3 regions of the Pradoshia sp. TA40_28 genome follow, and region 1 is predicted to be linked to each of the others. Evidence: riboswitches for the same ligand, from Rfam matches in the RefSeq annotation. Region 1 holds a riboswitch; each other region holds the start of a gene.
What was found. Region 1 has a riboswitch for S-adenosylmethionine ahead of metK (methionine adenosyltransferase). Riboswitches for the same ligand answer to the same signal wherever they lie in the genome.
Positions count from the first base shown of each region.

Region 2: it holds a riboswitch for S-adenosylmethionine, as region 1 does, so the genes downstream of both, AC58NB_RS13645 (O-acetylhomoserine aminocarboxypropyltransferase/cysteine synthase family protein) here and metK (methionine adenosyltransferase) in region 1, are expected to answer to the same signal.
Region 3: it holds a riboswitch for S-adenosylmethionine, as region 1 does, so the genes downstream of both, AC58NB_RS06345 (bifunctional homocysteine S-methyltransferase/methylenetetrahydrofolate reductase) here and metK (methionine adenosyltransferase) in region 1, are expected to answer to the same signal.

Region 1 is NZ_JCATZO010000019.1:860-11,040, reverse strand. Features, by position in the region: gene AC58NB_RS16730 (ABC transporter permease) at 1-154, opposite strand, end outside; gene AC58NB_RS16725 (ABC transporter ATP-binding protein) at 141-911, opposite strand; gene AC58NB_RS16720 (ABC transporter substrate-binding protein) at 930-1,937, opposite strand; gene AC58NB_RS16715 (alpha/beta hydrolase family protein) at 2,051-2,878, shown strand; gene AC58NB_RS16710 (DUF2584 domain-containing protein) at 2,897-3,139, shown strand; gene pckA (phosphoenolpyruvate carboxykinase (ATP)) at 3,288-4,877, opposite strand; SAM riboswitch class I at 5,260-5,388, shown strand; gene metK (methionine adenosyltransferase) at 5,515-6,714, shown strand; gene AC58NB_RS16695 (hypothetical protein) at 6,851-7,003, shown strand; gene asnB (asparagine synthase (glutamine-hydrolyzing)) at 7,239-9,134, shown strand; gene AC58NB_RS16685 (C39 family peptidase) at 9,131-9,985, opposite strand; gene AC58NB_RS16680 (gamma carbonic anhydrase) at 10,089-10,181, opposite strand, start outside.
Region 2 is NZ_JCATZO010000010.1:46,194-56,374, reverse strand. Features, by position in the region: gene AC58NB_RS13645 (O-acetylhomoserine aminocarboxypropyltransferase/cysteine synthase family protein) at 96-1,415, opposite strand; SAM riboswitch class I at 1,500-1,605, opposite strand; gene AC58NB_RS13640 (thioredoxin family protein) at 1,817-2,098, opposite strand; gene AC58NB_RS13635 (toprim domain-containing protein) at 2,073-2,468, opposite strand; gene gcvH (glycine cleavage system protein GcvH) at 2,613-2,996, opposite strand; gene AC58NB_RS13625 (arsenate reductase family protein) at 3,070-3,423, opposite strand; gene AC58NB_RS13620 (acyl-CoA dehydrogenase FadE) at 3,573-5,357, opposite strand; gene AC58NB_RS13615 (acetyl-CoA C-acetyltransferase) at 5,427-6,605, opposite strand; gene AC58NB_RS13610 (3-hydroxyacyl-CoA dehydrogenase/enoyl-CoA hydratase family protein) at 6,643-9,033, opposite strand; gene AC58NB_RS13605 (YuzL family protein) at 9,213-9,341, shown strand; gene arcC (carbamate kinase) at 9,459-10,181, opposite strand, start outside.
Region 3 is NZ_JCATZO010000004.1:80,181-90,361, forward strand. Features, by position in the region: gene AC58NB_RS06335 (ComEC/Rec2 family competence protein) at 1-538, opposite strand, end outside; gene metH (methionine synthase) at 916-4,359, opposite strand; gene AC58NB_RS06345 (bifunctional homocysteine S-methyltransferase/methylenetetrahydrofolate reductase) at 4,356-6,215, opposite strand; SAM riboswitch class I at 6,312-6,415, opposite strand; gene AC58NB_RS06350 (SAM-dependent methyltransferase) at 6,540-7,136, shown strand; gene AC58NB_RS06355 (hypothetical protein) at 7,352-7,510, opposite strand; gene AC58NB_RS06360 (phosphatase PAP2 family protein) at 7,791-8,468, opposite strand; gene dapF (diaminopimelate epimerase) at 8,514-9,497, opposite strand; gene AC58NB_RS06370 (hypothetical protein) at 9,603-10,181, opposite strand, start outside.

The DNA.
Region 1 (10,181 bases):
GGTCTATCCAGTTAAAATGACTTGCGAGTTCCCAAACAGTAAAGAATAAAACGAATATAACACCCTGATAGAGCCAAACTTTATGTTGGGTGTTTTTTAATTGTTGGATATAGTTCTTGTGGAGAAAATTAATTTTTTGCTTATGATCCGTCAAACTGTTCCATCTCCTTCCATATAAGCTGAAATACATCTGAATAGTCTGGATGGTTTCTTGCGTCAAATGGAGACAATGCTCTTAACTCTTTTGGGACATCAAACTCCATGTGAATTTTTCCTGGTTTCGGAGAAAGGAGGAAGACACGATCACTCATGGCTACAGCTTCTCCTATATCGTGTGTAACTAGAATGGCCGTTTTTTTAAAGGACTTTAATGTGCTTGAAACAATATCTTCAAGTTTGAGTTTGGTTTGCAAATCTAGAGCTGAAAAAGGTTCATCGAGTAAGAGAAGGGTTGGGTTTGTTGCCAGGGTTCTGACAAGCGCTACCCGTTGGCGCATTCCACCTGATAATTCTCTGGGGAATTTAGTCAATACATCTTTCAAGCCGATTTCTTCCAATAAAGCGATGGTTTGCTCTTCATGCTTTGGGTCCAATTGCTTTAACAATTTTAGTCCAATCAGAATATTTTCTTTAATCGTTTTCCAGGGAAATAAATAATCTTGTTGCAGCATATATCCGATATCCTGACGATTGGCAAGAACATCTTTTCCGTATAGGTTCACGTTTCCTTCGGTTGGTTTAAAGAGTCCGGATATAATGGATAAAAGGGTAGTTTTTCCACAGCCGCTTGGACCGAGGAGGGAAATAAATTCCCCCTCCTCAATCGTAAGCGATATATTTTCTAATGCGATAGACGCTTGTGTTTTAGATAAATAGAGATGAGATACATTCTCTATTGTTAATAAAGGCATATCCTCTGCCTCCTTACCTTATTTGGAAACTTCTTCTGCAATTTTTGTATTTACCAAGGTTTTATGATCGATGTAGGAATCGATTTCCCCTGCTTCTTTCATGATATCCTGTAGATTTAGCCATTCTTCTTCATCAAGAATTGGATTTAGGGCAAAGGATTCCTGAGATTTATATCGATCAATGGCCATTTCAATAATCTCAACATCTGTATCTTCAAAATACGAGTGGATCGCTTTTGCGACTTCACTGGAATCCGTTTCTTCAACCCATTTTTGTGCTTTATAAATTGCTTTTGTAAAACGTTTAACTAGATCTTCATTTTCCTTCAAATAGCTTTCTTTTGCCATAAAGGTGGTGTAGGGCACATGGCCTGATTCTTTTCCAAAGGAAGCAACAATATGTCCTTTGCCTTCTTTCTCAAAGACACTGGCCTGTGGTTCAAATAACTGTACATAATCTCCTGTTCCTGAAGCAAAGGCGTTGGCAATATTGGCAAAATCAATATTTTGAATTAATTTAAGATCTTTTTTAGGGTCGATATTATGTTTTTTCAGTACATATTCTCCAACCATTTGTGGCATTCCACCTTTTCTTTGCCCAAGAAATGTACTATCTTTCAGCATGTTCCAGTCAAAGTTATCGATTTTTTCTCTTGAAACTAGGAAAGTTCCGTCTGTTTGTGTAAGTTGGGCAAAATTAATAACTGGATCTCGTGAATTTTGTCCATGAACATAAATGGAAGTCTCCGAGCCGACAAGTGCGATATCAGCTCCACCAGATAGAAGGGACGTCATTGTTTTGTCGCCGCCCCATGCGGTTTGCAATTCTACGTCAAGCCCTTCATCCTTAAAAAATCCTTTGGCCAAGGCAACATATTCAGGTGCATAAAAAATGGAGCGGGTGACCTCTGCTACTTTAACTTTTGTCATTTTTTCAGTTGGCTCACTTTCTTTGCAAGCTGATAAGCTAAAGATAAGCAGAACGGAGAGCATACAAAAGAAGATGGTTTTAAGATAGTGTTTCAAGGGAATTTCCTCCTTAGTAGGCAGTATGTATGCCAGAGTTTAGTTAATAGTATTGTATGTATGGTATATATTTGTGTGAATGCCCATGCTACAAACGTAAAGGAGTCCGGATTATGCAGAAACTACAATCATCACTTGGAAGTATCATAGATAAACGTCGATATCCATCACCGCATCCGGATATAGACTTATTTATCGTTACCTACTTATCGAATGGGTTGCTGGTTAAGGGCCTCTTAGCTGAACCTAAAATAAATGAAATAATGGATGGATTTTTATATTTGCGCGGAGGTATTAAAAATGTTGGAAAAGTCCGTCCAGGACGTATCATTCAGTTTGCAAGTCAGGGATTTGTTGTGTTTGCACCGTTTTATCGTGGTAATCAGGGGGGAGAAGGAGAAGAAGATTTTGCTGGAGAAGATCGTTGGGATGCCATTGCTGGATTTGAGCTTTTGAAGCAGCATAAAAAAGTTAATCCGAACAGGGTTCATATCTTCGGCTTTTCTCGTGGGGGTATTATGGCATTGTGGACTGCTATATACTGCCAGGATGCAGCTTCTCTTGTCACATGGGGAGGAGTTTCTGATATGACTCTAACCTACGTCGAAAGAATCGATTTAAGAAGAATGCTGAAAAGGGTTATTGGAGGTTCGCCAAACAAGCTGCCGGATGAATATAAATCCCGTACACCTTTGTATGAAATTGATAAAATCTCATGTGAAGTTCTGATTATCCATGGCGAAAGAGATGAAAACGTTTCGGTTGAACATGCCAATTTATTAAGAAGCAGGCTAAAAGATTACGGTAAGAGTTTCGATGTATGGTACCTTAAGGGGTATACTCATTATTTCCCTCCGAAAATAAACCGGCAGATTGTCACGGATTTGACGAAATGGATGAAAGAAGCGGCTTCAAATGGTACCATTGAAATAAAAGGATGAAACTGGGGGATGAGAGAATTGGGTATGCCAATGGAGTTAAATACACTCATTGTGACAAAGGCGAATGAAAAGCGTATTGGGGAGAATCTTTTTATTCTAAAAAAAGAAGGTTATCGTTTATATCCGATTGAGATCCCGATTGATATCAAAAAAACACTTGATGGAGAGTCGAGAGGAACAGCGCTGATAAAAAAGGTGGAATGGGAAAGTAAATATACGACCATTACATATGAATTGATTTCTCTAAACTCCAGTAATTAAAATGATACTAAAAGAACAAACCTTTATCCTGGTCATTGTTGGGCAAAAGGTTTGTTTTTACTTTGTATCGATACGTTGACGTATGAGAGGGAAATAAAAAATGGTGCCTTGAAAGTCAGATAGTATGACTTTTAGGCACCATTTCTTATTAAAATTTGATTGGTCCGCCTTTTAATTCAATCTCAGGATTGATATTTTTAAATTCCTTGAAATTATCTCTGAATTTATCAGCCAGCTCATTTGCTTTTTCATAATAGGCTTCTTGATTTTCCCAAGTTTTCTGGGGTTGTAAAACTTCATCAGGAACCCCAGGAACATGTAGAGGAATGGCTAATCCAAATATACTGTCTTGAACCGTTTCAATATTGGTCAGTTCGCCCTCTAATGCGGCTTGAATCATCAATCGTGTATAAGAAAGCTTCATACGGCTGCCGGTTCCATATTCGCCTCCGGTCCAGCCTGTGTTAACAAGATAAACCTGAACTTGATGTTCCTCTATATTTTTACCAAGCATCTCAGCATACTTTGTTGGATGCAGCGGAAGGAACGGTGAACCGAAGCAGGTAGAAAAGGTTGCCTGCGGTGAGGTGATTCCGAGTTCAGTACCGGCTAACTTACTAGTATATCCGCTTAAGAAATGATACATAGCCTGTTCTTTTGTTAATTTACTGATTGGAGGCAACACACCAAAAGCGTCAGCTGTTAAAAAGATGATGGTATTAGGATGGCCTGCAATACTTGGTTTGACGATGTTTTGCATGGCTTCTATAGGGTAAGCAGCACGCGTATTTTCTGTTAACATTCCATTATCATAATCTGCAACTCGTGTATTTTCGTCCACCATTACATTCTCAAGCACAGAACCAAATCGAATTGCATTAAATATTTGAGGTTCTTTTTCCTGTGAAAGATTAATACATTTGGCGTAACAGCCGCCTTCAATATTAAATACACCTTCAGGCGACCAGCCGTGTTCATCATCACCGATTAAACGACGGTTAGGATCAGCTGATAAAGTGGTTTTTCCTGTTCCGGACAGACCAAAGAAAAGGGCGACATCGCCTTCAAAACCAACATTAGCTGAACAATGCATAGAAAACACATTCTTCTCTGGAAGCAGGTAATTCATAATGGAGAAAATAGATTTTTTCATTTCTCCGGCGTATTCAGTGCCTCCGATTAGAACGACTTTCTTCTCAAAAGAGATGATGATAAATGTTTCTGAATGTGTACCATCCACTAGCGGATCTGCTTTAAATCCTGGAGCCGAGATAATTGTAAACTCAGGTGAATGATCAAGGAGCTCCTCTTCAGTGGGACGGATAAAAAGTTGATGGACAAATAAATTGTGCCAGGCATATTCATTGATGACTTGAATGGGAAGGCGATAATCTGTTGCAGCCCCGGCAAAACCATTAAAGACGAATAATTCATCTCTTTTTTCGAGGTAATCGATTACTTTTTCATACAGTTTTGAAAAAACAGCTTCAGATATCGGCTGATTAACGCTTCCCCAAGCTATTTTATTGATAGTGGAAGCTTCTTCAACAATAAATTTATCTTTTGGAGACCTACCAGTATATTTGCCTGTTTCTGCTTTAACAGCTCCAGTGGATGTAAGGACTCCCTCTTTTCTGGTTAATACTTTTTCAACTAATTGTGGCACGGAAAGCTGAATATGAATATTATCATGAGTAAGTAATTGCTTTAATTCATTGGAAACTCCTACACTGTTCATACGAGATCATCCTTTTCCAGAATTTTGATAAGTACATTATATGGAAATTAGTATAACACATTTAACATAATTATCCATACTAATCGCGTTGTTTTCCAAATCAGGGTCATCCTATTTGTTATATTTAAATAACAAATATAATGAAAACAGAGAATGAAATTTTGATATTTAAAATTAAAATAGAGCGTGTTTTATATATATGTTAATTTAGAATATTCACAAATTAATTATATCAATATTATTTTTAGATTGCGAATTTTAAACATTTTATTGTGCCTTTCCATAGGGAATCCAACTATGACTTGTTACCTTAACAATATATTCCTATTGATTTGTTGACAGGCTTTGATGAATAAGATATCATATACATTTAATATGGATACTCTTATCAAGACTCGGTGGAGAGACGAGCTCTATGAAGCCGGGGCAACCTGCAGTTTGATTCCTTTTATAAGTAATCACGCAAAGGTGCTAACTTGATGCAAGGTTATATTGCCTTGAACGATGAGAGTGAAAGGCAGATTTCTGAGACTCAGACCTTTCCTCTTTTAAAGGGGAAAGGTCTTTTTTCGTATAATCAGGAGATAATTAAAGATAATGAGTAGCCATAAACAGGGAAGCTGAAGGAGGAAGAAATATGTCTAATAAAAGACATTTATTTACATCAGAATCTGTAACGGAAGGTCATCCGGATAAAATTTGTGATCAGATTTCAGATTCCATATTGGATGAAATACTAGCTAAGGATCCAAATGCGAGGGTAGCTTGTGAAACCTCTGTTACGACTGGATTAGTTCTGGTTGCAGGGGAAATCACGACATCTACGTATGTTGATATTCCAAAAATCGTACGCGATACAATCAAAGGAATTGGGTACACACGAGCTAAATATGGCTTTGATGCAGAAACATGTGCTGTATTAACCTCTATTGATGAACAATCTGCTGACATTGCCCAGGGTGTTGACCAGGCTTTGGAATCAAGAGAAGGTACAATGTCTGATGAAGAGATAGAAGCTATTGGTGCGGGAGACCAAGGATTGATGTTTGGGTTTGCCTGCAATGAAACAGAAGAATTAATGCCTCTTCCAATTTCTCTTGCTCATCAATTATCTAGAAAGCTGGCTGAAGTTCGTAAGCAGAACGTGTTGCCATATTTGCGACCGGATGGTAAAACACAAGTTACGGTTGAATATGATGAAAATCAAAAACCGGTTAGAATTGATACAATTGTTATCTCTACACAACACGATGCTGAAACAACACTTGAACAAATTAAGAAAGATCTAAAAGAACAAGTGATAAAGCCCGTTGTTCCAGCTCATCTTATTGATGAAGAAACGAAATACTTTATTAACCCAACAGGCCGTTTTGTTATTGGCGGACCACAAGGGGATGCAGGCCTGACTGGACGTAAAATTATTGTTGACACGTATGGTGGATATGCACGCCATGGCGGAGGAGCTTTCTCCGGTAAAGATGCTACGAAGGTAGACCGATCTGCAGCTTATGCTGCTAGGTATGTAGCTAAAAACATTGTTGCAGCTGGTCTAGCAGATAAAGCTGAAGTACAGTTGGCCTATGCAATTGGTGTCGCACAGCCTGTATCTATTTCAATCGATACGTTCGGTACAGGAAAAATTGAAGAAGAAAGATTAATTGAATTAGTACGTGCTAATTTTGATCTTCGACCTGCCGGCATTATAAAAATGCTTGATCTAAGACGTCCAATTTATAAACAAACAGCAGCTTATGGGCATTTTGGACGCAATGACTTAAATCTTCCTTGGGAGAGAACAGATAAAGTAGGAGTATTACGTACTGAAGCTGGTTTATAAGAAGTCGATAAACATATTTAAATGAAAGAGGCATATTAATGTCTCTTTAGATTGTAGAAGGAATTCACAATTGGCCTATTAGAGGTCTATTGCTGAATTCCTTCTTTATTTTTGGATTTTTGACGAAGGAAAGTTAATGAAAAAGACTCCTGCTGGAATAAAAAGCGTACTTCGATTCAGCTCGAGTATTCCGAGAGGAGGGTTGATGCTTGCCCGTGGAAAAATTGAGCCCATTTTGCAGAAAATAGCGTTAACCGAATACGAGAGAAGATTTGAAAAAAAACGGTAGACTTGGTCCTGAAATAAGGAAACTTTGTCTACAGTCTTAAAGAGGCCTAATTATGCCTCTTTTTTTTTATGTCTAAAAGTGGTAGAATTTGGTGGTGTTATATTTTGGAATTACTATAGTTATATTTGCTGGCTGTATTTTTGCCCATGAAGCATTTATAACATATTTTGTTAAAAAAATATTATGATCTGATAGTTATGTACTAGTCAGAAGTAAAGTGAGTGGGTGAAAAGCAATGTGTGGATTTGTAGGATGCATGCATGATCAACGGCTGGAAAATCAGGATAAAGAACTTTTAAAGAGTATGAATGATCTGATTACACATAGAGGACCGGATGACGAGGGCTTTTATATAGATGAACATATTCAGCTTGGATTTAGAAGATTAAGCATAATTGATATAGAGTGTGGCCATCAGCCTTTAACATATGAAAATGAGCGCTATTGGATCATTTTTAATGGGGAAGTGTACAACTATCTGGAATTAAAAGAAATACTTGAAAAGCAAGGGATGAAATTTACAACAAACTCAGACACGGAAGTAATCTTAGCTGCTTTTGTTCATTATGGAGAAAAAGCAGTCGAAATGCTTCGCGGGATGTTTGGATTTGTGATATGGGATAAACAGGAGAAATCTGTTTTTGGTGCTCGTGATCCATTTGGTATTAAACCATTTTTTTATTTGGAAAATGAGGATAAGACCTATTTTGCGTCAGAGAAAAAGAGCATTTTGCATGCAATGGAAAACGCTGAATTAGATCCCTTGTCTTTACAACATTATCTAACCTATCAGTTTACTCCGGAACCAGCTACCATGACGAAGAATGTGAAAAAATTGCTGCCTGGACACTGCTTTACAAAGAGTATTGGCAAGCCTATGCAAATTCGTCAATACTGGAAAGCTGAATTTAAACCAATTCATCGCAGTGAACAGGACTGGATAAAAGAAATTCAGGATGTTATGTATGACAGTGTCAAAATGCATATGCGCAGTGATGTTCCTGTCGGTTCTTTTCTCTCCGGAGGAATTGATTCTACGATTATCGCTTCTATTGCAAAAGAATACCATCCTGGTATCAAAACATTCTCTGTTGGATTTGAACAGAATGGATTCAGTGAAATTGATGTCGCTAAAGAAACGGCTGATAAACTAGGAGTAGAGAACATCAGCTATATTATTACGCCAGAAGAATATATGAAGGAATTGCCAAACATTATGTGGCATATGGATGACCCACTGGCAGACCCTGCTTGTGTTCCTTTATATTTTGTAGCAAGGGAAGCACGTAAGCATGTGACAGTGGTTCTGTCAGGTGAAGGGGCAGATGAATTATTTGGAGGATATAATATTTATCGTGAGCCTCAATCCTTGGCTATGTTTGATAAGATTCCTTTCTTTATTAAAAAAGGACTAAAGCAAATTTCCACCTTAATGCCCGAGGGCGTAAAAGGAAAGAGTTTCATTGAGCGCGGCTGTACTCCGATAGAGGAACGTTATTTGGGGAACGCCAAGATGTTTATGGAAGAAGAAAAGAGAAAACTATTCAAGCTATATAAAGAAGGACAAGACTATACAACCATTACACAACCGTTTTATGCAGAAACATCAGAATATGATGATGTGAGCAGAATGCAGTATATTGATATTCATACATGGCTGCGCGGAGATATATTATTAAAAGCAGATAAAATGACGATGGCACATTCCTTGGAGCTTCGTGTTCCATTTCTTGACAAGAAAGTATTTGATGTAGCGGCAGGTATTCCGACGGATTTAAAAACAGCGTCTGGAACCACAAAATATATTCTAAGAAAAGCCGCGGAGGGAATTATTCCAGATCACGTGCTAAATCGTAAAAAACTTGGTTTCCCAGTACCAATCCGACATTGGTTAAAAAATGAAATGTATGATTGGGCTATTAAAATCATTAATGAGAGCCAAACTGATCATTTGCTCGACAAGCAAGTGATTATGAACCTAATGAACGATCATGTAACAGGCAGAGCTGATAATAGCCGGAAGTTATGGACTGTTTTAGTATTTATGATATGGTACTCGGTTTATGTCGAAGAAAAATATCCTTTTCAGGCAGAAGCTGAAAAGGATATACGGAGAGGCCAGATGGTTTAATCTTTATATGTTATGGCTTGTTTACCCATTTGCACCCACGCTTTTTCAAACTCAGCGGCGGGTGCTTTTTTATTCTTGATTCCTGTTAATGGATCATTAAAATAGATATAATCCTGGTCATAGCCCGTCACTACAACAGAATGCTCTTTATATGTAATCGATATTTTTCCATTTGGTGTTACCCAAGTATGAAAATAAGATGGGTCAAGCTTTTGATAAGCTGTATTAATGATAATCCAGATAGGTCGATTAGATGAAAGATATTTTTTGATGTGATCGAAGTCCCTATTAGTGAAGTCAATTATTCTGCCGGGCATATATCGTTCTGCCAATTCTTTAATGGGGGTATGATACACTCCAAGCCCAGGTTTATTAGTAGAATACATATCTCCAATAAATCCATCATTAGGGTCACCATAGTAAACTTGTCCATTTATTTTTTCCATTTTGGAAGGGTTCTTTTTTAGTTGCTCGGCAAGTGTTAGCTTTTCCGCATGAATACCGGCATATTGAAGTAGCATCGCCAAGCTGGTTACTTCACACCCTCTTGGAAGCTCAGGCAGCTGTTTGACTATAGGGACATCAAGCAAAACTTCATCTTTTATTGGATGATTAGATGCCTGCAGCTGATCTTGGAATAAAGAAACCGTATAGTCTACCGGTTTATTCATTAGTTTATAAAGCTGATTTGTAAAGGTTGTGAAACTGGAGTTATAGCTTTTCCAGCCTGCATACAATAAAATAATCATGAGAAGACTGAGCAAGAATGTCAATGGGTGAAATTTACGCCGGAGATAAACAGCTGTTGAAATGAGAATAAGTAACAAGAAAATTAAAATGAAAGGATTCATTATCATACTCCTGATAGTGGATTAATATAAGTGTATCATTTATAGCTAAACAGGTACGAAAATGGGTATACAATAAAGAGTATACCCATTTTAAAAATGATAATTAGTTATTCTGTTTTAAAGGTTGTATACTTGAATAATAACGGGCTTTTTCTGCATATTCCTTGTTGATTCTTTCCATATCTTTACGATCTTC
Region 2 (10,181 bases), on a different contig from region 1:
AAATGACACTATACAATTAAATCTAACTGTCTGCTATCCTATCATGTTGAAGAAAGAGCTGTCAACAGCAAAGTCTTTATAGCGTGAATACTAGATTAATTCGCCACGACTTTATTCGAAGAAATCCCTGTTGACTTTTCAATCGCCAGCTCCAATTCTTCAATTAAATCTTCTGCATGTTCTATACCGACGGAAAGCCTGATTAGATCCTCCTGCACCCCGGAGGCCTTTAATTCCTCCTCACTAAGTTGCTGGTGAGTAGTGCTTGCCGGATGAATAATTAAGCTTTTTGCATCACCGACATTGGCCACATGGGACCATAGCTCAATGGAATCAATCAGCTTTTTACCTGCCTCACGTCCTCCCTTTATTCCAAAAACAACGACTGCTCCTGCTCCTTTAGGTAAATATTTCTTCGCCTTTTCAAAATCATTATGGTCTGGATCGCCTGGATATGAGACCCAGGATACGGCAGGATGTTGTTTTAAATAATCGACTATTATTCTTGTATTAGCGATATGCTCTTTCATTCTTACATGCAGGGTTTCCAATCCAAGAATAAATTGAAAGGCGTTGTATGGACTTAGGGACGGACCCAAATCTCTCAATAGCTGTACCCTTGCCTTTGTAATAAAAGCTGCGGCTCCAATTGCCTCACTATAAATCAAGTCATGATAGCTTGGGTCTGGTTCTGTAAACCCAGGAAATTTAGGCGAATTCCAATCAAAATTCCCGGCATCTACAATCACTCCGCCTAATGTCGTTCCATTTCCAAGTAACCACTTCGTAGCAGAATGAATGACGATGTCTGCTCCAAATTCAATCGGCCGTGTTAAATAAGGAGTGGCAAAAGTATTATCAATGATCAAAGGAATTCCAACTTCATGGGCAATCTCCGCAACCCGTTCAATATCTAGCACTTGCAGGCTTGGATTTCCGATGGTCTCTGCAAAAATCGCTTTCGTCTTTGAAGTAATGGCTTCTCTGAAATTTTCTGGATTCACTGGATCTACAAATCTTACATCAATCCCATACTTAGGAAGAGTATTAGCGAATAAATTATAGGTTCCTCCATATAGAGTGGAAGCAGAGATAATTTCATCACCTGATCCTGCAATATTTAAAATGGAGAGTGTGATAGCCGCAGCACCACTTGAAACAGCTAAAGCTCCAATTCCCCCCTCGAGTTCAGCTATCCTTTCCTCAAATACACTTGATGTGGGATTATGGATTCTCGTATAAATATATCCGGGTTCAGCTAATCCAAATAAGTTCGCAGCATGATCTGTATCTTTAAATAAATACGCATTTGATTGGTATATTGGTACACTTCTCGCTCCTGTTAATGGATCTTGCTGTAGGCCTCCGTGTATACCCACTGTTTCAAACCGATACTTCTTTTGCTCGTTTGCCATTTTACATCTCTCCATTTCGTTTTAGTAGAGAAGTGAGTAAATGAAAAAACCTCTTCACAAGAAGAGGTAGGCATTTTCCATCTCTCCTTATCTCCCGGATATATATCCGCAGGAATTGGCACCGTGTATGATAATAAATACCGGTTGCCGGGCTTCAAAGGGCCAGTCCCTCCACCTCTCTTGATAAGAATCAAGCAACTATTAAGTTGTTAAAACTATAGCATATCGATATATACTAATCAACTGATTATTCTGAATTTTTAAAATAAATATATTATACGCTTATAATCTGCAAACTTCTCCTACAATATTTCATAAAAAGTAAGAAAAAGTGTATGTCGATTATATAGACATACACTAGCAAATCGTTCATCGACATATTTCCTAAGAAATAATCCCTATTAATCTATAATTAATTTTAATCGATCCACGAGATATGGAACGGAATGAAAGGCATATATTTTCTCTATTACTTGATTATCCTTAATTAAAATGAGGCACGGTACACTTTCAATTTGATATTTTTCTGCAAGTTCTTTTGAATAGTTAAGATTCACCTTTTCTAATGGTGCACTAGGGAGAACTTCTTTTGCGATATCAAGCATTCTTCCAGCTATTTGACAGGTACCGCAAAGGGGGGTAAACGTATAGATTGCTTTATTTATCGAAGCTTGATCGTTCATTTTGCTTAACATCCTTTATTTGTTTTAAAAATTCAGCCTTCACATCGATATTGGCTGCTAAGAGAACCGTTGCCAAATGATACCCCGGGGCATTTGCCACTTCCCGATAGGTCCGATCGATATATAAATGAAAAGCGTTCGGCATTTCTCGCCGCAGCTGTTTTCTTAGCTTTTCTCCGGATTCATCAGCATCAGCCAAAATATACACTTCCTTATTTTCAAGTGCATCGACTAATTCATCCAATTTCGAAAGACTAATCGTTCCATTCGTGCATATGATTTCAACGGGTTCATTTAGAACAGCTTGTACCCTTTTACGATCAGTTGAACCTTCCACTATAATTACTTTTTCGTTGAGAGACTCCCACATGTTTATCACCTTTTGCCAGGAGACTATGTTAAACACACATAGATTCTCGCCATTTTATTACAAGTATCTTACCCTAACCAGCTAAAAAGTAACAATTGATAGTTAGGATCACTAAAAAAGAAAGAAGCAAAGCTTCTTTCTCCTTTAATCTTCTTTAGTTGCTGTTTCGTATTGGTCAGCATCCATTAATTCTTCGTATTCACTTGTTTCGGATGGTTCAATTAAAATCATCCATGCTTTTTCATACGGAGATTCATTTACGTATTCTGGATTATCCATTAATTCTTCATTTACTTCAACAACTTTACCACTGATTGGAGCATATAATTCAGATACTGTTTTTACAGATTCCACACTGCCAAATGGTTCATTGCGTGTTAATTCATCTCCAACTTCAGGAAGCTCTACAAATACGATATCTCCCAACTCTTTTTGAGCAAAATCAGTTATGCCGATTCGAATCTTTCCGTCTTCTTGTTTAACCCATTCATGCTCTGCTGTATATCTTAATTCTGCTGGAATGCTCATGATCTTATCCCCCCAAAATGTATATATGGTTCTTACCTCATCATGACATCAAACTACTCATTTGACAATAATTTCATGCCCATGAATTTTGGAAATTTTCTTCCTTGAACCCGACAGTTACTTTCTCTCCATCATAAGCGATTGGACGCTTAATCAACATCCCGTCAGATACAAGTAAGGTAAGCATTTCATCTTCTGACATTGTCTTCACTTTATCTTTTAATCCAAGCTCTCTGTATTTCATACCACTTGTGTTGAAAAATTTCTGAAGTGGCAATCCGCTTTTTTTATACATTGTTTCCAATTCTTCTTTGGACGGTGGATTTTGTGCTATATCGATTTCCTGATAGGATATTCCATTTTCATCAAACCATTTTTTAGCTTTTCTGCATGTCCCACATTTGGGATACCAAAAGAATGTTATCATTGTTTTTTCACCTCAATTGAAGCATACCATATTTTTTTAGCCCGCTTAAACTGATTTACATTGCTTAAATAAGTGTCCATTAGTCTGCTCTATATGAAAAAAGAAAAAAGCCCGGTTTTTTCACCAGGCTTCCTCTATAACCGTCTAGATTAAACAGTGTAACGTTCAACTTCAATTAATTTTTCTGATGCTTCACGTTTAGTTGCAATGACATTGATTGGTGTGAAACGTGTAAATTTACGTAGAGCAGAGGTCATCATACGTAATGTATCCCCTGTTTCTGTTGCCACCAATGTTTCTTTAGCATGCTTTTCAATTTCTCCAAATGCTTCCTGGCAGAAGATCTGAGTATAAAGTAATTTTTGTTTATTCTTTTCCAGTCCATCTTTTTTAATTGCCTTCTCTGTTCGAAGAACAACTGATTCCATTGCATAGATGAAAGAAGCGATATCTGCAATATTCACAAGAATTTCTTGTTCTTTTTCCAGCTCAGTACCGTATTTTTGTGCAGCTAATCCCGCAATCATAATACCGATATTTTTGGCATTTTTAACGAGATGCTTTTCTTGATCAAGCGGCTCAGTACCCGGCTCTTCAGGCATAAGCATCATTAATCCCTCAGACAGTTCCTGTGCTTTTTGCAAGAGTGGTAATTCACCTTTTAACGCTTTTTTCAAGAATGTTCCAGGTACAAGCAGACGGTTAATTTCGTTTGTACCTTCAAATATACGGTTGATGCGAGAGTCGCGATACATTCTTTCAATTTCATATTCAGCCATAAATCCATATCCACCATGAAGTTGAACGGCTTCATCGACAACATAATCCAGTACTTCAGAAGCAAAGAATTTATTTAAGGAACATTCGATCGCGTATTCAGCAATAGCCTTTGCGACTTCTTTCCCATCTTTGACCTCTTCATCACTAAGTCGGCTCATTCTTTCTTCAAATAATCCAACAGTTCTGTAGACAGAGCTTTCTGCTGCATATATTTTGGAAGCCATTGTAGCCAACTTTTCTTTTGTTAAATTAAACGAAGAGATTGGTGTTTTAAATTGCTGGCGCTGATTAGCATACGTAGCAGCCAATTCAAATCCGCGCTTGGAAGCCCCAACTGCGCCAACCCCCAATTTATAACGGCCAATATTAAGAATATTAAAGGCAATCACATGCCCTCTTCCCGCTTCACCCAATAAGTTCTCAACAGGTACTTCAGCATCTTCAAGGATTAGTGTTCTGGTTGAAGAGCTTTTGATTCCCATTTTCTTTTCTTCTGCTCCAGTAGAGACACCAGGGTATTCTCTTTCAACGATAAATGCAGAGAATTTATCTCCATCAATTTTCGCATATACAACAAATACATCAGCAAAGCCTGCATTTGTAATCCATTGTTTTTCACCATTTAAAATGTAGTGAGTTCCAGCTTCATTTAATTTAGCTGTTGTTTTTGCTCCGAGTGCATCAGAACCTGAGCTTGGTTCTGTTAAAGCATAGGCAGCTAATTTTTCACCCGTAGCTAATAATGGCAGATACTTTTGTTTTTGTTCTTCATTACCAAATAAAACGATTGGCAGTGATCCGATTCCAACATGTGCTCCATGAGAAATGGAGAATCCTCCTGCACGTGATAATCTTTCTGAAATCAGGGCAGAGCTTACTTTATCCAAGCCTAAACCGCCGTATTCTTCCGGTACATCCGCACCCAATAATCCAAGTTCTCCAGCTTGCTTCAATAATTTCACTGAACGATCAAACTCATGATTTTCTAGATATTCCACTTGAGGCAACACTTCATTTACTAAATAATCTTCAGTCGTTTTTGCAATCATTTTGTGCTCATCTGTATAATCCTCAGGAGTAAACATATCTTCTGCTTCAATATCCTCAATTAAAAATGCTCCGCCTTTTAATACTTCTTCAGTTTGATTAGCCACTATATTTCCTCCTTATATGGAGATGACCAGGGAGTTTCTATGCCCAATCATCTCATCCCTTTTACATTTTTATGCCAATAATTCAAATACACCAGCGGCGCCCATGCCTCCGCCAATACACATAGTTACAATGCCAAATTGCTCATTACGACGTTTCATTTCATTTAAAAGTGTCAGGGTTAATTTTGCACCGGTACAACCAAGTGGGTGACCCAATGCAATCGCACCGCCATTCACATTTACTTTCTCCTCATCGATTCCCAAGTGGCGTATGACTTGAATGGATTGAGATGCAAATGCTTCATTCAATTCAAATAAACCAATATCCGATAAGCTTAATCCAGCCAGCTTAAGCGCTTTAGGAATCGCTTCTACCGGACCGATCCCCATAATTTCAGGAGGTACACCCGCAACAGCGAATGAGCGGAATTTCAAAAGTGGTTTGAAGCCTTCCGCTTCCGCCTTCTCCCGGTCCATCAGTAAAACAGCTGCTGCTCCATCACTTGTTTGTGAAGCATTGCCGGCTGTCACTGTTCCTGTAAGTGAAAATGCAGGTCTTAATTTCCCCAGTACTTCCTTTGTCGTCCCTTCACGAACCCCTTCATCGGTTGTAAATTGGACAGAGCGCTCTTTCAATTTATGATCTGATCCAACATGACGAAGAGTCACATCTACTGGAACAATTTCATCTTTAAACTTTCCATCACGGATGGCCTGTGCAGCCTTTTGATGACTGCGTACAGCAAAGGCATCCTGTTCTTCACGTGTTATACCGTATTTTTTTGCAACCTCTTCTGCTGTATGTCCCATTCCCATATAGTATTCAGGAGCTGCTTCAGCCAATTTGGAATTTGGACGAACAACATGCCCCATCATTGGAACCATACTCATCGATTCAACCCCGCCGGAAATGACCGTTTCTGAATGCCCGAGCATAATTCGCTCCGCACCGTAGGCAATAGATTGCAAACCTGATGAACAATAGCGGTTAATCGTAATAGCTGGCACATTGTATGGCAAACCTGCCAAGGCGCCGATATTACGTGTCACATTAAGCCCTTGCTCAGCTTCAGGCATCGCGCAACCAAAGATCATATCATCAATTGGCCCGTCGTAATTTTCTGCTCGTTTCAGAGTTTCCTTTACTACTAATGCACCTAAATCGTCTGGTCGAACATTTGCAAGAGTTCCTTTTTTGGCTCTGCCAACCGGGGTTCTGGCTCCGGCAACAATTACTGCTTCTCTCATGCCAATCCTCCTCTTAATCAATCAAATTTCTGTTCTATTAGTTACGTAATGGTTTTCCTTTAACAAGCATATGTTGCATGCGCTGTTGGGTTTTCCCTTCCTGGACAAGACTAATGAACGCTTCTCTTTCTAAATCAAGTAAGTACTGTTCATCTACCTCTGTTCCATATGGCACTTTTCCGCCAGCTAAAACATAAGCAATCTTTTGGGCGATTTTTAAATCATGCTCTGAGATATAACCGGAATAAAGCATGGACTGCGCTCCCAATAAAAGAGCCGCATAACCCGGTTCACCTGATACCGGAATTTTTTTGCGTACCGGCGGCTTATAGCCCGTATCATACAAGGCAATAACAGCCTGTTTTGCATCATATAGCTGATGATCAGGATTAAAGCTGATTCCATCATTGTTATTCAAGAAGTTATTTTCTCTGGCTTCGTCACCTGAAGTCGATACTTTGGCCGTAGCAATTGTTTCAAACACATTAATAGCAATCTTAGTAAGGTCGAAATCAACCCCGTTCGGTAAGCTATTCAAATATTTAATATAAAGCTCCTTATTTCCACCGCCGCCAGGTAATAAGCCGACACCGGTTTCTACCAAGCCTATAAACGTCTCAGATGAAGCCTGTATTTTTGCTGCAGGCAGGCAAATTTCAGCCCCGCCGCCTAGCGTCATATTAAACGGTGCGGCAACGACCGGCTTCCTACTATATTTAATATTCATCATTGCTTGCTGGAATTGACGTGTTATCATTTCCACATCAAAAATATTGTCATCTTGTACTTCCATCAGAATCATAGCCAAGTTGGCTCCAACGCAGAAGTTTTTACCTTGGTTCCCTATGACTAATCCTTTGTAATTCTTCTCTACTTCTTCAATTGCATAATTAATCATATTGATAATGTCAAAACCAATCGCATTATTAGGTGAATGGAATTCCAGCAAGGCTACGCCATCACCTATATCGATCAGACTGGCACCGCTATTCTTCTTAATGACCCCTTTTTGTTTCTTAATCAACTTCAAATTAATATTTTTTTCATTCACTTCAAGTTGTTGATATTCGCCGTTTGCATAATAAAGAGTTCCATTTTCTCCTTCTTTATAGAAGGTTGTAGCGCCACTATCTATCATTTGCGTAATCCAATCAGGAACACGTTGGCCCTCCTCCTGCATCTTGGCAACGGATTTCTCTAAACCAATCGCATCCCAGGTTTCAAATGGTCCAAGCTGCCATCCGAATCCCCACTTCATTGCCTGGTCGATGGCTACAATATCATCCGCAATGTCACCAAGTAAGTCTGCCGAATAGAGTAACGTAGGGCTGATCACATTCCATAACAATTCACCGACACGATCATCCGAATAGATAAGCGCTTTCAATTTTCTTGCAGCGCCTTTCTCTTGCTTTACCATATCCAACGATGGAGCTTTTAAATTTTTCCGTTCAACATATTCCAAAGTGGAAGGATCCAGTTCTAGTATTTCTTTTCCTTTTTTAAGGAAAAATCCTTGGCCGGATTTACTTCCCAACCATCCGTTTTCAAGCATTTTTTTCATAAATTCAGGTATTTCAAATACAGATTTCTCTGCTTCATCATCTACATTGTCATATACGTTTTTAGCCACATGGGCAAATGTATCCAGTCCCACTACATCGAGTGTACGGAACGTAGCACTCTTCGGACGGCCAATTAAAGGACCAGTAACAGAATCAACTTCACCGATACTATAGCCTCGCTCCATCATTTCACGAACGGTTACTAATAAACCATAGGTTCCAATTCGGTTTCCAATAAAATTCGGGGTGTCTTTTGCTATTACGACGCCTTTGCCTAGAACATCTTCCCCAAATTGTTTCATTGCGCTTACTACTTCAGGTGATGTTGCGTTGGTTGGGATAATTTCTAGCAGCTTCAAGTATCTAGGTGGATTAAAGAAATGGGTACCAAGGAAATGCTTACGGAAATCCTCAGAACGTCCTTCCGCCATGGCCTCAATGGAAATCCCAGATGTATTCGAACTTATAATACTGCCTGGTTTTCTATATTCATCTATTTGTGCAAATACACTTTGTTTAATATCAAGTCTTTCAACAACGACCTCAATAATCCAGTCACAGTCATTAATTTTCGACAAGTCGTCTTCAAAATTTCCCGGCTCTATAAGAGATAAATTCTTCTTGGAGGTTAAAGGTGCAGGTTTTTGTTTAAGTAGTTTTTGAATGGATATTTGGGCCAAACGATTACGTACTTGTTTGTCTTCAAGAGTTAGCCCTTTTTTCTCCTCATCCGCGCTAAGTTCTCTTGGAACAATATCCAATAGCTTAACCGGAATTCCAATGTTGGCTAAATGTGCTGCGATTCCCGAACCCATAACCCCTGATCCAAGTACAGCTACTTTTTTAATTTGAAGGTTCAACATTAAATCCCCCTTTAATTTGAATGAATGCTCATTCATTTTTACTGCAAAAAAATATGGAATAAAAATCCTACATCTCTAACTATAAAAGATTTTAGAAAATTCCGCAATTGTAAAATCAAAAAAATGGTAATTTGTTATTAATTTTTAGTTTGGTCAAACTAATACAGGAGGTGATTTTAATGGCAAAGCTTAAAAAGAATCCAAGCAAAGCAGGAGTCAGTGCTGCAAGCGTTAAGGGGAATGCCGGTCCACATCATGAAAAGCATCATTCTAAAGTAAACAGTCAGAATAACCAATTTAAAAAATAAGTTTCTTTATACATTTATATGTACAAGGTGTAGGTATTGCGCTCCGCCTAAACTAGGTAAAAACAAAATATACCCCAAATCATCAAATGAATTGGGGTATATTTTCATTCATAATTATTAGGCCATTATTTTTTCTTCCTGCATGGAAATGATTGTTCCGGCATTTCCTTTTAATGCTTCCAATGCTTTATCCAGGGATGTAATGATTGTCGAACGGCCTGGTCTTGATTCTGCAAATTGAATGGCAGCTTCTACTTTAGGAAGCATACTGCCTGGTGCAAAATGACCTTCCTCCGCCAATGCTTTTATTTCCTGAGTTGTAATGGATTCTAGTTTTTGTTGATTCGGCTGATTATAGTTAATATAGATGTTATCTACTGCAGTCAAAATAATTAAAGCGTCTGCATCTACTAATTCAGCCAGCTTCTCAGAAGCAAAATCTTTATCGATAACAGCTTCTACTCCAATTAATTCATCATTGGACTTCAGAACTGGAATACCACCGCCGCCTGTAGAAATAACAATCTTTCCGCTTTCCACAAGACTGTTAATACTCTTATGCTCCAGTATGCTGACTGGTTTTGGGGAAGGCACTACTCTTCTCCAACCTCTGCCTGCATCTTCCTTAAAGGAAGCACCAGTCTCTTGGATTAGTTTCATCGCTTCTTCTTCTGAGTAAAAAGGACCAATTGGTTTTGTAGGATTTTTGAAGGCTCCGTCATTTTCATCAACAACAACCCTTGTTACAATCCCCACTACATCCTTGTGAATTCCTCTTCTGGAAAGGGCCTTGTCCATTGCATTTTCCATCCAATACCCAATCATCCCCTGAGACATAGC
Region 3 (10,181 bases), on a different contig from region 1:
CCCCACCTAAATCAAAGTAAAGTTGAGGTTTTCCTATAACATCACAAATAGCATTACAACTACCTTGCCCAACGTTATAAATCGCTAAAAAATTGTAATTCCTGCCATCCAGTTTATTTTTAATCTCTTCAGCAGTTGAATCCAGTAAATCATCTAGTGAAAATTTTTTATGTAATTTCCTACCAAATGTTGAACGACCGTCAATAAATTGAATATCATCTAATTCCATAAATATACTATTATTATCCATTATAGAATTATAAAAAATCACATCTCCTTCTACACTTTCATTTAATTTTAATTTAAACCATTGATTTAATCTTAAATTTAAATCATAAGCGTTTGGTAAATGTTTAATTCCTACCTCAATGTAATGAGATGGGATTTCAGATAATAAAACTTGATCATTTAACCATATATCATTATCTAAATATAACCCTAAATACGATTCCGGGATAATATTTAAGACTAATTTATCCTTTTCATTAACTGCGATCGCAGATCCATAATATTCCACCTCATCAACCTTTCTACACATAAAAAATTCAGCTTTATTAAAATAATATATTATAACTTAACTTATATACAATATATTTATTGAATTTATATACACATTTGGTAGGTATAGGTATTCTTGTTCGGCTGGAAAAATCCGAAAAACCGGACATTGTTTAACCTTTATTTAACTTGTAAAATCGTCTGTAATTTGTGTAAACAAATAGATAAATTGAACAATTCCCGTTATTTTACTAAGTAAACCTCATGAGAAAATGACTCAAATCCTTCTGTATAAGGATTTGAGTCGCTTTAAATTCCGTTCAAAATAAAACCCTTCTGAACACTTAAACATCCCAGAAGAAATTCAAACTCCCCCCTGACAACTTAGAAGATCACTTTTCTATCCAGCTGATCTAATTACTCCTCCCGCCCCACATTAAAATACCTCGCCTCCGGATGCGAAAAGACCATTGCCGAGACAGATGCTTCGGGATTCATCATAAACCCTTCCGTCAATTGAATTCCAATGTCTTCAGGCTTGAGCAACCTGAAGAGCTTTTCCTGATCTTCCAGATTCGGGCAGGCTGGGTAGCCAAATGAGTAACGCTGGCCTGTATATTTGGCGCTTAGTCGTTCTTTCATGGTCATGTCGATAGGGTCATGGATTCCCCAGGCGTCTCTCATGAGTTGGTGGACTCGTTCGGCTAACCCTTCGGCACATTCGAGCGCGAGTGATTGGATGACATGGCTTTTTAAATACTGTCCTTCTTTTTTCCATCTTTCCGCTATTTCCTTGACACCTTTACCGCCTGTGACAATCATTAATCCGACATAATCTTGGACACTTGACTCCTGATCTTTTACATAATCAGATAAACATAGATAAGGCTTTTTGGATTGCCTTGGAAAATCAAATGTTTCGAGCACTTCATCTGGATTGGCTGGAGAACATATTTTCAACATTTCACCATCACTTTTCGCTGGGAAAAATTGATACATAGCCGATAATTTAATCTGGTTGTTCTCAAGGATTTCATCCACTATAGCGGCAAGTTCCACTAATTTAGGATTCTCTTCCTCAAATAACCGCGCCACTTTCCCCTTCATTCCGAGGTGATGTCCGAATAACATCTGTTTATTCACATATGGATACACTTGAGATAGTGGGTAATCCTGCAGTACATGCCTGTGTAAATCTTCAGGAGCAGGAACATTCTCTTGATCCTTCACTGTTTTTTCTCGTTTTTCTTCTACTTGGATACTTCTGTTTTTCTCAAATGAAATGACTTCTGCCTGCTTAACCGCTTCTGCCTCTAATTGTGCAAGGAATGAAGGTCTTTTTTCTTCATCATGAAGCTGATTGATTAAATCCAGCCCGTTCATGGCATCTTTTGCATAAAAGACAGGACCCTTATACTCCGGAGCGATTCGTCCCCTTGTAAATTTTCTGGTAAGAGCCGCTCCTCCAACCACAATCGGCACATCGATCTCTGCTTCTCTTAAATCCTGTGCGGTAATCACCATTTGCTGGGCCGATTTTACGAGCAAACCGGACAAACCGATAATGGTCGGATTTTCTTTCCGTATGGATTCAATCAAGGTTTGCGGAGCCACTTTAATTCCTAGGTCTATGACTTCATATCCATTATTGCTCATGATGATATCCACGAGATTCTTACCGATATCATGCACATCACCTTTCACGGTGGCGAGTACCATTTTTCCTTTTGTTGACGTCTTGCCTGTTGTCGCCATCAAAGGCTCCAGCTGGGAAACAGCCGCTTTCATCGCTTCTGCGCTTTGTAATACCTCGGCCACGATTAATTGATTATCATTAAATAGTTCTCCCACTTTCGCCATACCGGCCATTAAAGGACCATTAATGATATCTAGAGGCTCCATCCCCGTTTGCAGAGCTTCTTCAATATCCTCCTTTAACCCATCCTTCGTTCCTTCAATAATATATTCAGGAAGCCGCTCCAGTAATGGCAGCTTCTCTTTTGTCTCCTTTTGAACCGGCTTTTTCGTTCTGTAAAAGGCAACAAATTCAGCTAAAGATTCTTCTGAGTTATGAAATAATAAATTCTCTGATAATCGAATTTCCTCTTCAGGGATTAAAGCAAACCGCGTTAATTTCTCGGTATTAACAATGGCGTAATCCAGGCCAGCTTTCGTACAGTGATATAAATAAACGGCATTCAGAACCTCTCGTCCCTCATTCGGCAGCCCAAACGATACATTACTAATGCCTAAAATCGTTAATGATCGCGGAAGCTCTTTTTTAATCGCTGCTAGTCCCTTTACCGTCTCTGCCGCGCCTTCGCGGTATTGTTCATCACCAGTTCCAACCGGAAATACGAGCGGATCAAAAATGATATCCTCCGGCTCGATTCCGTACTTTTTCGTTAATAGTTGATACGATCTGCGTGCAACCGCTAGTTTACGTTCTTCCGTTACGGCCATGCCTTGTTCATCAATTGTTCCCACAACTAAAGCAGCACCATACTGTTTAGCAAGTGGCACAATCTTCTCAAAACGTTCTTCCCCATCTTCTAAATTGATTGAATTAATAATTGCTTTTCCCTGAGAATGACATAGTGCCCTCTCAATGACTAATTCATCCGTTGAATCAATGACAAAGGGTACTTTAATTTTTTTAGCCGCTTCTTTCATGAATGCTTCCATATCAGATACTTCATCGCTATCCGGGTCAGCAAGACATACATCAATTACATGAGCTCCCTTTTTAACTTGCTGTCTGGCAATCTCGGAGGCTTCTTCGAACTTTTTATCTTTAATCAGATTTTTAAACTTTCTGGACCCAATCACATTTGTCCGTTCCCCTACGAATAAAGGTCTCATCGAATCATCATAAATCAAGGCTTCTATACCGGAGACAGCATGCATAGACTGCTTACCTTTTATCCTTCTCGGTTCTATTCTACTAACAGCTTCCTTAATAGCGCGGATATGGTAGGGAGTCGTTCCGCAGCAGCCGCCGACCAAATTAATCCATCCTTTTTCAGCAAATTGCTTAATTTTCTTACTGAGTGAAGATGGCGTTTCGTTATACTGGCCATTTTCATCTGGTAATCCGGCATTCGGATAACAACTTACATGGGCAGTGCTTAACTCAGATAAAGACCTGATATGCTCAGCCATGAACTCGGGACCCGTTGCACAATTAAGTCCAATCGCAAGGGGCTTCATATGCGTGATTGATATATAAAAAGCTTCAATGGTTTGTCCTGCAAGAGTGGTTCCCATTGGTTCAATCGTTCCTGAAATGATTAACGGCACTTCTCTTCCCAAAGTCGAGAATGCTTTTTGCATTCCGATATAAGCCGCTTTCACATTTAGTAAGTCCTGTGACGTTTCCAAAAGTAGCACATCAACTCCGCCATCCAGTAACCCCTTCGTTTGTTCTTCATAAGACTCTGCCAATTGTTCAAAAGTGGCTCCACCTGTGACGGATAGGGTTTTAGTGGTAGGTCCCATTGAACCAGCAACAAAGCGAGGGCTGTCAGAAGTGTCAAATTGATTAACAGCTTTTCGTGCCAATTGGGCCGATTGTTTATTAAGCTGATAAGCCAGATGGCCAAGATTGTATTCATCTAAGACAATTGGCGTTGCACCGAACGTGTTTGTTTCAATAATGTCCGCTCCCGCTGCCAAATATTCTTCATGGATGGATTGGATTATATCGGGACGGGTGATCGATAAGTACTCATTGCACCCATCGTATTGTTCTCCGCCAAAATCCTCCTCTGTTAAATTATGTGCCTGAATCATAGTTCCCATTGCTCCATCCAGAATCACAATTCTTTCACCTAATAAGTCTTTTAATCTTTCTGCTTTCATAATAAATGCACTTCCCTATTGACAACTGATTTTTGTTCCTTGATGTATCGCACTAAACGCCCGCTTAATTCATATTTCATAAAAGGTGTAATAATATAAATTCCATTAAATAATTCCTTTGCGGCATCCACTAATTCTTTTGATATGGCGAAGCTTTCACGTGCGCAACTCTCTTGATCAGCACCCGCCCTTTCCATTGCTGTCCGAACATGCGCCGGCAATGATATTCCAGGGACTTCATTATGTAAAAACTCTGCATTCCTATGACTCGTTAAAGGCATGATGCCAATAAATATCGGCTTCGTAATATGCCTGGTTGCTGCGTATACTTCCTCTAATTTTTCGATACTGAATACTGGCTGGGTCAGAAAATAATCTGCACCTGCCTGAATCTTCTTCTCCATTCGCTGTACAGCTTTATCTATGTACTTTACATGTGGGTTAAAGGCTGCAGCAACTTCGAAATTTGCCCGGCTTCCTAACGATTTTCCGGAATAGGATCGGCCTTCATTCAATTGCTTGATTAATGAAATTAAGTCCATAGAAGAGAGATCATATACGGAAGTCGCTCCTGGAAAATCTCCAATTTTTGAAGGATCACCTGTCACGACTAAAACCTCAGATAATCCGAGGGAATGCATCCCCATTAAATGCGATTGCAAGCCAATCAGATTATGATCCCTACAAGTTAAATGGACAAGGGGCAATGTATTTAACTTAACTTGTAAAATGGAAGCTACGGCCAGATTCGATATTCTCGGGGAAGCCAATGAATTATCCGCAAGGGTAATCGCATCAGTACCTGAATCTAATAAATACTGGCTTCCTCTCAAAAACTCTTCTAGCCCAAGTGTCTTCGGTGGGTCCAGTTCAACGATGACGGTCGTTTGTCTTTTAGCTTTACTTGAAATTGTATCAGGCCCTGTTCGGTTAAGGTGAATGCCTTCATAAGAGAAAGGTTGATTTTTCGGCTCGGCTACAAAATCTTTTTCCTTAACAGGAAGAAGACCCTCGATCCCTTTACGTATGGCTTGAATATGTGCAGGCGTCGTCCCACAACATCCCCCTAACAGGCGTACGCCCTGCTTCGCAAGCTGTCTGGAGCTGTTGATGAAATAGTCAGCTTCTGTTGAATAGACATATCTTCCATCAGACAAATCAGGTAAGCTAGCATTCGGGTATGCTGCATAATACGTATCTTTTAAAAGCGGCACTTCTTCATACGATTGAATCATATGGTACGGGCCCATCCGGCAATTAATCCCGACGACATCGGCTCCTTCCTTTTTTAAAAGAGAAAACGCCTCACTGACATGCATTCCATTTTGCAATAGACCTGTTTCATGCAGGGAAATATTCGTGATAAAAGGAAGATGGCTGTTTTTTCTTCCTACTTCTAAGACCATTAGTAATTCTTCTAAATCATAATAAGTTTCCAGTAAAATTCCGTCTGGTTCTTCCTTCAATAAAGCGAGCAGCTGCTCTTCAAAATATGCCTTAATTTCATTTAATGTTAATTCCGACTTTCTAAAGCTCCGCAATCCCCCGATTGTCCCAATGACAAAGGTATTCGGGTCAGCAGCTTCTTTGGCCAGTTTCATTCCGGCCCCATTAATCTTGAAAACTTCCCTTTCGAGGCCATACCTTTTTAATTTATGGAAATTTGCACCGAATGTATTGGATTGAATGATATCAGCACCCGCCCCAATATAACTTCTGTGCATCTTTTTGATTTGATCAGGATCTGTCAGATTAAGTTCTTCAAAACAGCTATCAATTCCAAAAGAATATAAAAGTGTACCACTCGCCCCATCTGCAACCAGAATTTTTTCATCTAACGTCTCCAAAAGATTCACTGTCTTTCCCCCCTAATTTGGTAAAGTGAATGGATGATGAGGAAAACAGACTAATAGAAAAGAGCTTTCATTATATGAAAGCCCTTTTCCTAAGGTCTCTCATCTTTCAAGCAATGCTTGCTGGATTTAGCACCTTGGACTTTAGAATCCAGGTTGCTGAGATTTCAACGGGCCAGTCCCTCCATCTCTCTAGATAAGAATATGAAATTATATATTTACCTAATTTACTATAAATTTTCAGTTATTTCAATCTATTTAGATAATTAATTTGATAGAGTTAGCCATTTATTTTTTTGGGTATGTTACGTATAGGAGTGATGATAAATGAAAGAGATCTTAACCAATCAATTTAAAAATCCAACTGGTGTACTTGGAAAACTAGCTGGTAAAATCATGGCCTATGAAAATGAAGAATTGTATGAATGGACATTTGCTCAATTATCTATTAAACCGAATGATACGCTGCTTGAAATTGGGTTTGGCCCCGGGGAAGGAATGCATATCCTTTTTGAAAAACACCCGACCGTTCAAATCGATGGAGTTGACCCATCTGAAGAAATGGTTAAAAACGCAAGCAAACGAAATCAGGAACAACTCGACCGCAATCAGCTTCGTTTATTTAATGGAACTGTACTCGAATTGCCCAGTCCAATGGTGTACGATAACATTTTTAGCGTAAACAGTTATCCATTATGGGATAACCAGGAAGCTTGCATTCAAAAAATACATTCCTTATTAAAAGAGAATGGCGGCCTTACAATCACAGTGCAACCGAGACAGGAAGAGGCAACGGAAGAACAGGCTCATCAATATGCGGAAGAAATTAAAGAGGTTCTTACGAAGACAGGATTTAAATCTGTTAGAGTTCAAACGAAACCAATGAAACCCTGCTTATCCATCAATGTTACGGCCACTAAGTAGCCTTTTATCGAATAGGTAAATAAATCGATGCATCTTATGACATTCCATATGTTTGTCACTCGATAAAAAAGGCGAACATCAATTGGCTCCCTAGTACAGTTTTGATTGAATTTCTATTATTTAGGGTATAGTATAAACATATAAACATATAGTAAAAAAACCAGAGAGCTGGTAACTCCCTGGTGCAACTAACAAGCGAGTGGTATGCAAATTAGTTAGTTCTTAGGAGAACCACCCTTATGCTTTGGTCGGCGCGGGGTGGTTTTTCGTTTGCCCTTAAGCTTGAGATTGGCGAATCGCGTGGCGATGCCTGCAGCAAAAGTTGTTAAGAAAATCATGGCTACATCTTTTGCCAGAGCTATAAGAAAATCCATTGGTATATCACCTCCCCTCACTTGTTATAAGGAAAAGAAGGCGCATACCACCCGCACCATATAGTTGCATGAAAATTATACCATATCCATTGTTAATGACATAATCGCCTTCGGTTGTCTTTTCAGAGCCTTTCTTCATTTCTAATAAGAATGACAATTTCTATTGATTTGAGACTATGAATGTGACTGCATTCAATCCGAAAAGTATACAAGTTGGATTTTCATGCAGCTTCCAAAAAAAATAGGTGTCCGTAAACCATTATGGCTTACAGACACCTATCTACGATTTCGAACTTTTTATTTTTCTATATTCTCCAAACTTAAATAAAACTGCAATGATCGCTAGCCATGCACAGCCTGCAATAAAACCGGCAATAACATCACTCGGAAAATGAACCCCCAAGTAGATTCGGCTGTATCCAATCGTTAAAATCATGAATGTACAAATTGCATAGACACCTAATCGGACCGGCCAGCTCTTGGTGATTCTGGTTGTTATGATCATCAGTGCCCCATATAGGATGAAAGAGGACATAGCATGGCCACTCGGAAAACTAAAACTATTTACCTCAACCAATGGATTTAACGAAGGTCTCTCTCGTTGGAAAATCCATTTTAAATAATGGTTCACATAACCACCTGACAATGTCACGGTAGTTAAAAAGACAACACTTAAAGGACGTTTTTTAAACAATAAAAACAAAGAGAAAATGATAACCAACAGGATATTGCCTTTTACTGAACCTAAATTCGTTATAAAAATAAGCACTTTTGTGCTCAGTTCATTAATACTGCCCTGAACCTCCTGAATAATCATCATATCAAACTGATAAAGTTCATTATCATTTAATTTATCTGCAATATCGACAAATAAGAGCGTACAGACAATAAAGAGGGTAATCAACACGAAAAAGGATATAAAATGAATATTTAAAAAGGTATTCGTATGCTTCTTCAATTTTCGCCCCCCTCTATTTGATCCTAATGAATAAACTCCATAAACTCATCCCATTTTAGAGTCTACATAGGTTTTGACATGTTGTTGGAATGCTGAATAGGCCTCTGCCTCTTCTCTATAAACTTGCCTTTCCCCAAAGCTAACATGTAGTGTGTCCAAATTTAACTGAATAACCGTTTCGTATTCATACGTTGCATTACCAATTAAATCAACCCAAGTTTTATCCTGCAAATCATGAACCTGACACTGTACCATTCCACCTGGATTATAAACATGCAAGACTGCTTCATCCTCGAGGTCGTCAACCCATTTAGTCACGAGGCTGGAGGCTGACATGGCCGTTCCACAGGCATTCGTAAAGCCCACTCCTCGTTCAAACGTACGAACAAAAATGGCCCCCTCCTCCAGACGAGAAACGAAGCTGACATTTACACCATCTGTAAACCATTCATTCTCTCCATTCAGCTTAGTTGCTATTTTTTCTTGCTTATCTGAATGAATGACCTCTTTATCAACCAGACTGATTAAATGAGGATTTGGTACAGATAAAGTTGTAAACATAAGGTTCTCATCAATAAAAGGTAAGCGCTGGTTGATGATTTCGTCCAATTCCGTATTCATCGGCAAGGCACTGGTTGCTTTGATGACCGGAGATATTTCGACTCGGTATGTAGGGATATCCTTATACATGTCAGGCTCTTTCGTTACCTGCAGATTGGCTTTCATGGTCTCAATCAACAGATTATTTTTCTGTAATTTTTCCTGGACATATCGCCCAACACAGCGGAGGCCATTCCCACACATGGAAGCTTCCGAACCATCTGCATTAAAGACTCTCATTCTAGCATCTGCTGACTCACTGTTCATCACAAAGAGAATCCCATCTGCTCCCTCTGTGCCACTGCGCTTACACATATTGATAGCTAATTGGCTTCGTTCCGGATCTGATAATGGCAGCTTGGTCTCCATTTCATCGATTAAATAAAAATCATTATTGGAACCATGTACCTTAATTATATTGATATCCATTTTCCTGCTCCCTTCAAACAACTTTCATCTACCATCTATATCACCATTATAAAACATAATGGGCAAAGAGCTAAAGTTTATCCTCTTTGTGATGTGATTTAGTGGTTAATGATTTTGCTGTTGGAGGTAATCGATACAATAACAATACCCTATTCTTTTTTCATCTTCTGTCGCTCCCTCCGTAAACGTGAGGGAGGGTGTATTAGGATCAAGGAAATGTTGACTATAATAGGTGGGCATCCATCCGCTTGAATAGTGCACAATATTTCGCTGATTATAAGTTTGTTTGACCATAAATTCTGCCCCATGCCTGATTTCCCCGCCATATTGCCGGATACCATAAGAATTGGTTACATGGCTTGTACTCCTTTTCCCTAACTGTTTTGATTGCTGATACGTCCCTATTTGTTCCTGTTCGGCTGTTAGAATATCAATTGAACCATTTAATCCAAAATGGCTTCGATATTCACATAAAACGGTGCCCTGGCTATCTAATAAAACATATCTTCTTGGTAAAAAAATGAGTAGAAAGGCTGGCACGACCCACATCCAAATATTTTCTCGTTTATCTCGCAGAACGCCAACCAAATCCCCTTCCGTTGAGAAAATGGTCATATGAAGCGTAGGCGCAGGTAAAAATCCAAGAAAATACTGACCGTCTTTTAGTGGCGAGCTAGCTTTTTC